DNA from 3 places in the Glutamicibacter arilaitensis Re117 genome. Region 3 is predicted to be linked to each of the others. Evidence: riboswitches for the same ligand, from Rfam matches in the RefSeq annotation. Region 3 holds a riboswitch; each other region holds the start of a gene.
What was found. Region 3 has a riboswitch for S-adenosylmethionine ahead of AARI_RS14975 (OsmC family protein). Riboswitches for the same ligand answer to the same signal wherever they lie in the genome.
Positions count from the first base shown of each region.

Region 1: linked by a shared signal. The riboswitch ahead of AARI_RS01735 (ABC transporter substrate-binding protein) and the one ahead of AARI_RS14975 (OsmC family protein) in region 3 are both predicted to bind S-adenosylmethionine.
Region 2: linked by a shared signal. The riboswitch ahead of AARI_RS01720 (methionine ABC transporter ATP-binding protein) and the one ahead of AARI_RS14975 (OsmC family protein) in region 3 are both predicted to bind S-adenosylmethionine.

Region 1 covers NC_014550.1:280,622-283,893, reverse strand. Annotated here, with positions in the region: gene AARI_RS01735 (ABC transporter substrate-binding protein) at 1-1,475, opposite strand, end outside; SAM riboswitch class I at 1,600-1,691, opposite strand; gene AARI_RS01730 (MetQ/NlpA family ABC transporter substrate-binding protein) at 1,985-2,896, opposite strand; gene AARI_RS01725 (methionine ABC transporter permease) at 2,926-3,272, opposite strand, start outside.
Region 2 covers NC_014550.1:277,089-280,360, forward strand. Annotated here, with positions in the region: gene ggt (gamma-glutamyltransferase) at 1-597, opposite strand, end outside; gene AARI_RS01715 (NmrA family NAD(P)-binding protein) at 812-1,675, opposite strand; SAM riboswitch class I at 1,983-2,074, shown strand; gene AARI_RS01720 (methionine ABC transporter ATP-binding protein) at 2,169-3,188, shown strand; gene AARI_RS01725 (methionine ABC transporter permease) at 3,185-3,272, shown strand, end outside.
Region 3 covers NC_014550.1:3,133,436-3,136,707, reverse strand. Annotated here, with positions in the region: gene AARI_RS14985 (SDR family oxidoreductase) at 1-148, shown strand, start outside; gene AARI_RS14980 (L-idonate 5-dehydrogenase) at 162-1,190, shown strand; gene AARI_RS14975 (OsmC family protein) at 1,272-1,823, opposite strand; SAM riboswitch class IV at 1,854-1,975, opposite strand; gene AARI_RS14970 (DEAD/DEAH box helicase) at 2,115-3,272, shown strand, end outside.

The sequences.
Region 1 (3,272 bases), 1.0 Mb from region 3:
AGCTTCAGGTGTTCCTCATCGGTGGTCGCCGACTGCTCTTTGGTGAAAAGCTTGTTCAGTTCAGGATCAGCGCGAAGGGTCTGGTTGTTGTTCGCAGGTGCATAGACCGGGCCCAGTCCGCCGTACGCAAACTGGCGAGTTCCGTAGAACTCCACCTTGTCGTCGACAAGTGCGTTGGTCAGGAAAGTATTGTCCGCCGCGCGGTTGATCAGCTGGACGCCGATCTCGCGCCATTGCTGCTCAATCAGTTCGAACGCTGGCTTGATGACTACGGAGTTATTGGAGGTGGAAACCGTGACTTCCAGCTTCTTCCCGTCCTTCTCCCGAATGCCATCTGCGCCCGGCTTCCATCCGGCCTCGTCCAATAACTGCTTGGCCTTTTCCGGGTTATAGGCCAATTCTGCTGACAGGTCTACAAACCCTGGTGCCTTGTGGTTGAGGATCGATCCCGAAATGACATAGCTATCCGAGAGAACGGTGTCTTTGATGGCCTGGCGGTCGATTGCAACCTGGAGTGCCTGGCGGACTTTGACGTCTTCCAGCTTTCCCGAGCCAATGCGCACGGCCGCGTGGTTGGTGGTCAGGTCCACCCCTTCGGCGGCATAAACCTTGCCGCCGCTGGAGGCCAGCACCTGTTCGTCTACCGGCTGCAATCCTCGGACGAGATCCACCTGCCCGGACTGGGCGGCGCCGGCACGGCTAGCGACCTCTGGAAGGTACTTGATAACCAGGGTATCCAGGTAGGCATCGCCCTGGTTCGGGGCAGTTTCTGGCGCCCAGGCGTAGTCATCCCGGCTGCTGAAAACGACTTCTTCATCAGGCTTTTCCGATTCGAAGACGAATGGGCCGGAGCCAACAATCTTGGAGATCGAAGACTGCGCGGCATTGTCCAGTTCAAGGGTCTTCGGGGACACCAAACCAGCAGTTACGGAGGAAGTCGATCTAAGGAAATTGGCATCTGGCCGCTTGAGCGTAACCTTTACCTTGTTGTCCCCTACGACCTCTGCCGACTTATAGGCAGCAAAGTCAACGTTTGGCGCAATCTGGGCAGACTTGATTCCCTTTCCAAGGGCGTCCAGGTTCAGCTTCACAGCCTCAGCATCCAGCGTGGAGCCGTCTGAGAAAGTGACACCGTCGCGAATGGTGAAGGTGAACTCCGTCTGGTCTTCATTGGCTTCGAATTCGCTGGCGATCCAGCCAACCAGTTTGCCGGCTTCCACATCGTAGTAGGTCAGGCGATCAAGCACTGAGTTCAGAACATTCGCTTTCTCATAGAAGCGTGCTGCCTGAGTCTGCCAATTGTTGATAGGGGTAACTTCAGCGAAGGTGAAGGTGCCACCTTCAACCGGAGTCTCTGGATCGGCTGCTGCTTGCGCTGCGCCAGTCTTAGTGGCGTTGCCTCCGCACGCGGTGAGCGACAAGCCCAGAACGGCAAGAATCGCAGTGGTCTTCAGTCCAAAATGTGCTGTACGCATGATTTCAAATGTCCTCTCGGTTGGTGACCCGAGGATTACGCCTAGATTCGCTGCACGTTCTGCCATGATTTGGGGGAATACTCTTGGCGAGTTTCTCCCTGCAGACCGTCGTGAAAATTAGCAATCTCCATCGGTCCCGGCCTTAGCACCGCTCCCGTTTACGGGTGGTTGCTGCGACTTCAACGAGCCAGGTCTCTCGGTCGCTCTGGATGGGGTGTCCGGCTGTACCGGCCGAACAATTCAAGTCTGCAACCCGTGAATTCAGCAGACAAGCGTTACGTAAGACAGCGGTCATGAAGTCACACAACGCATCCTGAAATGCCCGATGTTCGTCATATTGGGCGTAATGCACCGTCACAAGTCCAAGGGTTAAGCATCTTGACGGAAAATCCTTGACACTGCCAGCCTCGGCGGAGAAAATGTGCCATCTGGAGCGCGAAGCGGCTCGGCACCTGTCGGTGCCGAGCCGCTTCGCGCTCGCCGATCCGCACGGCGCAATGGCAGTTCCGTCAGGAACCGGAGACCGGGGTGAGCACTCCCTGGACCAGCGGATCCTCGGTCGTGGCCAGGTACTCCTGCAGCCGCGGATCGGAGAATGCTTCCACCAGCTTCTGCGCATCGGCGCTCTTGGCGTACTCCGCGCCCATGACCAGGCGGGAGGCGAAGGTCTTGGGCGGCTCGGGGAACAAGATCCCCTGTTCGCGGTCGACCTTGCCCGCATCGAACTGGGAGACGTAGCCGATCGCCACACCGACGTCGTCGAGCATGCGCGGCATCGCCAGCAGGTCGGCTTCCTTCAATTCGAAGCCCCGGGGGTTATCGATGACATCGGGGATCTTCGCGGTGCGCGGTTCGATGTCAGGGTCCAGGCCGAGCAGGCCCTCGCGTTGCAGCAGCCACAGCGCCTGGCCCTGGTTGGCCACATCATTGGGCAACAGCAGCGAGGCGCCACGCGGGATGTCCTCGACCGAGTCGTAATGGTTCGAATAGAGCCCGAAACCCCACTGGAAGAGCTCCACCGTGGGTTCCAGCTCGACCCCGGCAGCCTCAGCGGACTGCTTCATGTACCACTGGTGCTCGAAAATCGTGGCATCGAATTGGCCGCTGGCCACCGCCTGGTTGGCCTGGATCGGATCCTGCAGCCCGACCTTCTCGATTTCGATGCCGTAGTCCGGCGCGATCTGCTGCGCCACGAAATCCAGGATCTTCTCCTCCCCGGCCATGGCCGGTTCGAAGTGGACGGTGAACTTCGTCTGGTTTCCGGCGGCCGAAGCGGCGGCAGGGGCGGAGCGCTGCTGGCCCAGCAGCACGCCGAGGATGAGGGCGGCCACGGCCGCGAGAGCGGCGATGGTCCAGGGAAGGGCATTGCGGTTCTTGCGCAGCGTGAAGCCGTGGTCGTGCCCGGTGTGCGGTGTAGTCATGGTCTCGCTCGTTCGTTCGTCGTTGGTGTTCAGGGACGCGCCAGGGCGCGGGCGATGCGGTCGCCGAGGAATTGGACAATTTGCACGGTCAGGATCAGCACCACGATGGTCGCCAGCATGACGTTCATGTCGAAGCGCTGGTAGCCGTAGGTCACGGCGAGATAGCCGATGCCCCCGGCCCCGATGGTCCCGGCGATGGCCGAATACTCGATCATCGAGATGGTGTTCAGCGTGATGGCCGAAGCCAGGGCCGGCAGCGCCTCGCGGATCTGCGTGGTGCCGATGATCTGCGCGGCCGAACCGCCGGTCACCAGCCCTACGGCCAGATTGTGCCTCGGCAGGTCGTTCAGCGCGTTCTGCACCAGCCGGGCGAAGA
Region 2 (3,272 bases), 1.0 Mb from region 3:
GTTGAAACGTTCCTTGTTATCCAGCGTCTGTTCGCGGAAAGTCTCGTCAACTACGAAGCCGCGCGAAGCAATCTGCGTTGCCGGGCGCAGGACCTGCTTCAGGTTCTGCGATCCCCAGTTATCCAGGGCGCGTTGCCAAGTGGCCAAGGTTCCGGGTACGCCAACTGCCACGCCGCTGGTAACCAGTTCCGGGGTGAAGTTGTACGGATCGCCCGTTGCCGGGTCGATGAAAGCATCATGGGAGATGCCAGCTGGTGCGGTCTCGCGGCCGTCAATGGTGCTGACCTTGCCGGACTTCGCATCGTAGTAGAGGAAATATCCGCCACCGCCAATGCCCGCGCTGTAGGGTTCGGTGACACCCAGTGCCGCCGCAGTGGCCACGGCCGCATCCACGGCATTGCCTCCCTTGCGCAGAACTTCAATGCCGGCGGCGGTGGCCTCCGGGTCTACCGAGGAAACTGCCCCGCCGGTGCCAATGGCCGTCGAGTCTTTCTGGGTGTGCCGTGGTTCCGCGCTCGCCGGAAGGGCTGAGAAAGCGCCCAGGCCCAAGGCGATAACTGCCGCGCAGGCAACTGACCGTAATCGTGCTCGTGACATACTTTGATCTCCTGGAAAGGTGGGGATGAAGTATGCGCAAATTTACGGGAACGGTATGCCGTGCGTGGTTGTGACACGCAGCACTTGTTATCCGTGCGCTAATTCCGCCCTTGTCCAGCGAATATGTTTGGTTATGACACGTAAAACAGTCGGGCAGCCACCACGGCATTGAATGCCGCGAATGACTGCCCGATTAAACTCTTAGCCCCATGGATTACTTGTCCAGGTTCTCCTTGATGACCTTGCCCAGGGAAGCCGGAGTCCGGCCGATCAGCTTGGCCAGATCGCCGGAGTTGACCTCTAGCGCGCCTTCGCGAACGCGCAGATCGGTATCGACGAGAATGTGGGCGAATGCTGCGGGGACTCCGGCATCCGCATAGATCTTTTCCAGCTGTTCGGGATCCATCTGCTGGTAGGCAACATCCTGTCCGGCAGCAGCGCCAACGGCGCCAGCGAGCTGGGTGAGGGTGAACGGCTTGTCGCTGCCCAGCTCGTAGATCTTGCCACTTTGCTCCTCCTCCGAGAGCAGTACCGCCGCGGCGGCATCGGCGTAATCGGCCCGAGCCGCTGCACTGATCTTGCCCTCGCCGGCGGCACCGAGCACCATGCCGCTGTTGAGGTAGCCCATCAGCTGGTCCGTGTAGTTCTCGATGTACCAGCCATTGCGCAGCAGCACGTAATCGATGCCGGAACCGGCCAGCAGGCGTTCGGTGGCGATATGCTCCTCGGCAAGCTTCATTCCGCCGGTCAAAGCGTTGGCAATAGAGGTGTACGCGATCAGCTGGACATCCACCTTCTTGGCGGCGTTGATGACGTTCTCATGCTGCGCCACGCGCTGGCCTACCTCGCTGGCTGAAATCAACAGCAACTTGTCTACGCCCTTCAGCGCGGATATCAGTGCCTGCTCAACGTTGTAATCAGCAACGCGGGTTTCCAAGCCTTTGCCCGCCAGCGGTTCCAGCTTCTGCGCTGAACGTCCAATGGCAACCAGATCAGCGGCCTTCGCGCCGCGCGCCAGCAGCGCATCGACGACTAGATTTCCAAGCTGTCCGGTGGCTCCGGTCACGGCAATCTTCATGGCAGTCCTTTCAAAAGCAGTCAGTGATTCCAACCGTAGGCCAGCAGCGCGTATTCCCGATGCCGGGCCGGGGCACCAATTGCCGGCGGTTGCCGGAGAAGGCCCCCCGGCTGAGCGCAAATCCGCAGGAGCACCTCCTACTCAAAGGGTCACATGAGGGGCAATGCGACAAATCATGACGCCGAAAATGACGCCGGCAGCCCGCTTTTCCAGTCCGGGGATGACGTGATGTCGCAGTGTTGCGCAACTCTTGGCTCGGTTCGGACATGGAACGCAGACTGGGAACACCTGGCCGCCAAGGCCGGGCAACCCATCCAGAGCGACCGAGAGACCTGGCTCGTTGACGTCGCAGCAACCACCCGAACCGCGGGACGGTGCTACCGCCAGGACCGATGGAGCAGTGGCTGCCACCGGGCCACGCCTGGCTACGAGCCGGCTCAACCTCGGCCCTGGGCAGTCCTTCACGGTGCAACAGCCAAGGAGCACGCAGCACATGATTGAGATCAAGGATCTGCACAAGCACTATGACACCGCGCAGGGGCGCATCGAAGTGCTCAAGGGGATCGACCTGTCGGTGCCGGAAGGCTCGATCACGGCAGTGGTCGGCCCTTCCGGGGCCGGCAAATCGACCCTGTCCCATTGCATCTCGCTGCTGGAGAAGCCCAGCAGCGGGCAGATCCTCATCGACGGCAAGGACCTCGGCGCGCTCTCGGGCAGGGCGCTGCGCGCCGAACGCCGCGCCATCGGCACGATCTTCCAGAACTCGGCCCTGCTGAGCCGGCTGAGCGTCGCCGAGAACGTGGCACTTCCGCTGCGGAACCTCGGGGTGGTCCACCACGAAATGCAGCAGCGGGTGGCCCAGCTGCTGGACCGGGTCGGGCTGCTGGAGAAGGCGGACGCCTATCCCGGGCAGCTCTCCGGCGGCCAGCGGCAACGCGTCGGCATCGCCCGGGCCCTGGCCCTGCGGCCGCGGCTGCTGCTCTCCGACGAAGCCACCTCGGGCCTGGATCCCGAATCCACGCACCAGGTGCTGGGGCTGCTGGATTCGCTGCGCAGCGACCTGGGCCTGTCCATCATCCTGATCACCCATGAGATGGATGTGGTGCGGCATGTGGCCGACGAGGTCGCCCAGCTGGCCAGCGGGCGCATTGCCGAGCACGGAGCCCTGCATGAGCTGGTGGCCTCGCCTGGCTCGGCGACCGGGGAGAAGCTGCTGCCGCTGCGGTCCGAGGAACTGCCGGCAGGCTTCGACTATGCCGTGACGGTGGCCTACCGCAAGGACCGGGTCGATCCCGGCTGGATCTCCCGCCTGGGCATCGAGCACGGGATCGCGGTGGCCCTGCTTGGCGGCGCCGTCGAGGCGCACCATGAGGGGACCTTGGGCCGAGTGCGCTTGGGCGTGCAGGGCGCGACCCCTCAGGACCTGCTCCGGTTGCTGGACGGGTGGGGCCTGCAGGCCGACCCGGGCAGCCTGGCCCGCAACAATCACGAACTGGTGGAGGCCAACGCATGAGAATCCCATTTGAAAGCGCAGCCGTGGGCACCGACACTCCGTGGCAGCAATTGCCCGCGTTGATGCTGCCGGCCTACGGCCAGA
Region 3 (3,272 bases):
CTCCTGGATCCTGGGCCGCACCCCGGCTGGCCGTTGGGGAACCGTCGAGGACCTGGCAGGCCCAGCAGTGTGGTTGGCCTCGGGTGGATCGAACTACGTGAACGGGCAAACCATTTTCATCGACGGAGGCATGAGCGTTGTCGTCTAGCACCCTGTCCAACATGACCTTGGCCGTCGTGGCGCACGCGGCCGGGGACCTGCGCATCGAGCAGATCGAGCTGCCAGCACCGGCAACAAATGAGGCACGCATCGCCATCGCGTACGGCGGCATCTGCGGATCGGACCTGCACTACTGGAGCCACGGCGCCGCCGGGGAATCCATCCTCAAAGCACCGATGATTCTCGGACACGAGATCGTGGGAACTGTCATTGAAGCCGCCGCCGATGGCAGTGGTCCGCCAGCCGGAACCAAAGTTGCGGTGCACCCTGCAACACCAGGGGAGACCGGGGAACCTTATCCGGAGGCCTGCCCGAACCTTTCACCGGGATGCACCTACCTGGGCTCGGCTGCCCGCTACCCGCATACCGAGGGCGCCTTTGCGCGCGAGGTGAATCTGCCCTCCCGGATGCTTCGCGAACTGCCTGCCGGACTGTCGCTGCGCGACGCTGCGCTGGCCGAGCCAGCCGCAGTGGCTTGGCATGCGGTATCGCGAGCCGGCGAGGTTGCCGCCAAGAAGGCGTTGGTCATTGGCGCTGGCCCGATCGGAGCGCTGGCCGTGGCCGTGCTCAAGCGTGCCGGAGCCGAGGAAATCATCGCGGTGGACATGCACGATAAGCCGCTGGAAATTGCCAAGGAACTGGGTGCCACATCCACCTTGCGTGCCGATGACCAGGATGCAATTGCCAAGGTGAACGCCGATGTGGTGATCGAGGCCAGCGGCAATTACCGCGGATTGGCCTCGGCGGTGCGCGGTGCTGTGCGCGGCGGGCGCGTGGTCATGGTCGGGTTGCTGCCTTCGGGAGAGCAACCTGCACTGATTTCCCTGGCGATTACCCGCGAGCTGGAACTTGCCGGGTCCTTCCGCTTCAACGGCGAAATCGACCAGGTGCTTGCTGCCCTGGCCGATGGCTCATTGCAGATTTCCGCGGCGGTAACCCACGAATTCCCGGTGGCCGAGGGCCTCGAAGCCTTTGAAACAGCCAAGAATTCTTCGAAGTCCGGCAAGGTCTTGCTGAACTTCCTCGGGTAGTAGCCCGCCTTTACCGCAAGTGCGCCGCCGCAGCCCCCGAAGCCAGGGCCCGCGGCGGCTACTTGGTTGGTTTAGCGGACGTTAATTGGCCGCTGCAATGCTCACCGCGGTACGCACCGGTACCGGGTTGGCGAACAAATCCAGCACGGGGCAGTGGGCGTCCACTGCCTGGCGCAGCTCCTCATAGCGTTCGGCCGATTCCGGGCCGGCAATCTGGATGTCCAGATCCACAGAGGAGAAGCCCGGACGGATGGCCTTGTCGATGCCGAACAGGCCGCGGACATCGAGGTGGCCATTGGCCACAATCTTCACGTCGTCCACCTGGATGCCAAGGTTCTGGGCATACAAGCGGTAGACCACGACCTGGCAGGAAATGAGTGCGCCCAGCGCGTATTCCACTGGGCTGGCGGCCACGTCGTTGCCACCCAATGCGGCAGGCTCATCGACCTGGAAGGAATGCTTGCCGGACACAATGTTGCTGGCTACCGAATCGAAGCCCTCGCCTTCGACGGTGAACGTCAGCTTGGCGCTTTGCGGGGCGGCTGAAATGCGTTTGCCCCAGCCATGGCCTGCTTCTTGCAGGCGCTGGGCGCGGTCCTCGGAAATGCTGAGGGTAGATGCTGCGTTAGTCATGGGAATTAATCCCCTTTCTGGCGCAAGGGGCGCCATCGCTTACGCACCTTGGCGGTCAAGATGCGTCGAATCTTCACCTGGGGCACCCCGCACAATGACGAAGGAGGGTTGCCGTCCACTCAGCCAGGGCTCAAGCAGTGGAACTCGTGATTCAATGGTTCTTTTCTACCGGCCACGTTGCCTGTGAGTAAAGGGCGGGGTAACTTTTCTTCACTAAGCATCTTGTCGGGGAGCTGGCTAAGATGGAATTTAGCTTTCGGGTGCCCACTGCACGAACAACGAACGGCGAGTATGGAATTCCAGCTGACACTTTCTGCGGCCCAGACACTGGTGACCGAATCCGAATACGACTTGGGTCAGTTCCTGTGCGATTCCGGAAAAGTGCAGATTGCCAACCGGGACATGCAACCCGGCTCCACCCGCATCTCGGCAGTGGTGCTGCGCGATTCGGTGATGGCCCAGCTGGAAATCCACGGGGGCAATATCAGCTTCAGCAGCTTCTGCGGGAAGCATCCAGGTGTGCAGTCTTGCGAGGATGTCGCCGCCTTGCTCATCGAGGTGACTACCGAAGAGGACCAAGGCTTCTACGTTTCTGATTCCGGGGTGGACCCCCACGCGTGGAAACGCAACAGCAAGCCGCAGTGGGAACACACTTTGGACCGCCTGCTTCCAACTATTGTTGATGAGCCGCTGGCAGCCGAAGAACCACTGGGGCTGATCCTCAAGGTGGTCAGTGAACCACGCTACGGCGGCGAGGACGCGCTGACCTTGCAGGCGCGTCCGGCCCGCCAAGGCACCAAGAGCCCGTGGATCCAGACCGGGGTCAGCTGGCGCAGTGTGGCCTTCGACGCGCGATTTTCCAAGAAGCAGCGCCGTGCGCTGGTTGAACTGGACCGGCTGCGCGAGCACGTAGAACAAGATACCTACCGCCATTCCTGGGATCCCAAGGACTGGATCTCGCTGATGAACCTGCCCGGCCAGGACCTGCTGGATGCCTTTGAATCCCTGCGCGAAGCCGGGGTGCAGATCGTCAACGGCGGTTCAGCGGCCAAAGTGCCAGTAGAGTTCAGCGAGCAGCCAGCCCTGGCCCATGTGGATTTGCGGCGCGGTGAATATGGGCTGGTCATGGAAGGCAAACTGCATGGACCAAGCGCAGAGCATACCTACCTGCTGCCGATAGGCAACCCTCCGACCTTGCTGGCCTATGCCTCCAGCCCCTTGCCGAAGTCCAAGCAAATCGGTTTGGCACTCTTTGCTGAACCGGTGACGAAGGAACTGGCGACGTTTATTGAATCCGGAGCGCAAACCGTTCCGCAGCAAAGCATCGAACTTTTTGAACAACAGCATCTGGACCGGTTGCGCCTAATGGCACCGTTGAAAAGCGAAGATGAAAGCTACCCGATTCCGGTTCCAGCACGTCCTAGCCTCAAGGTCTGGTTGGAGAGCATC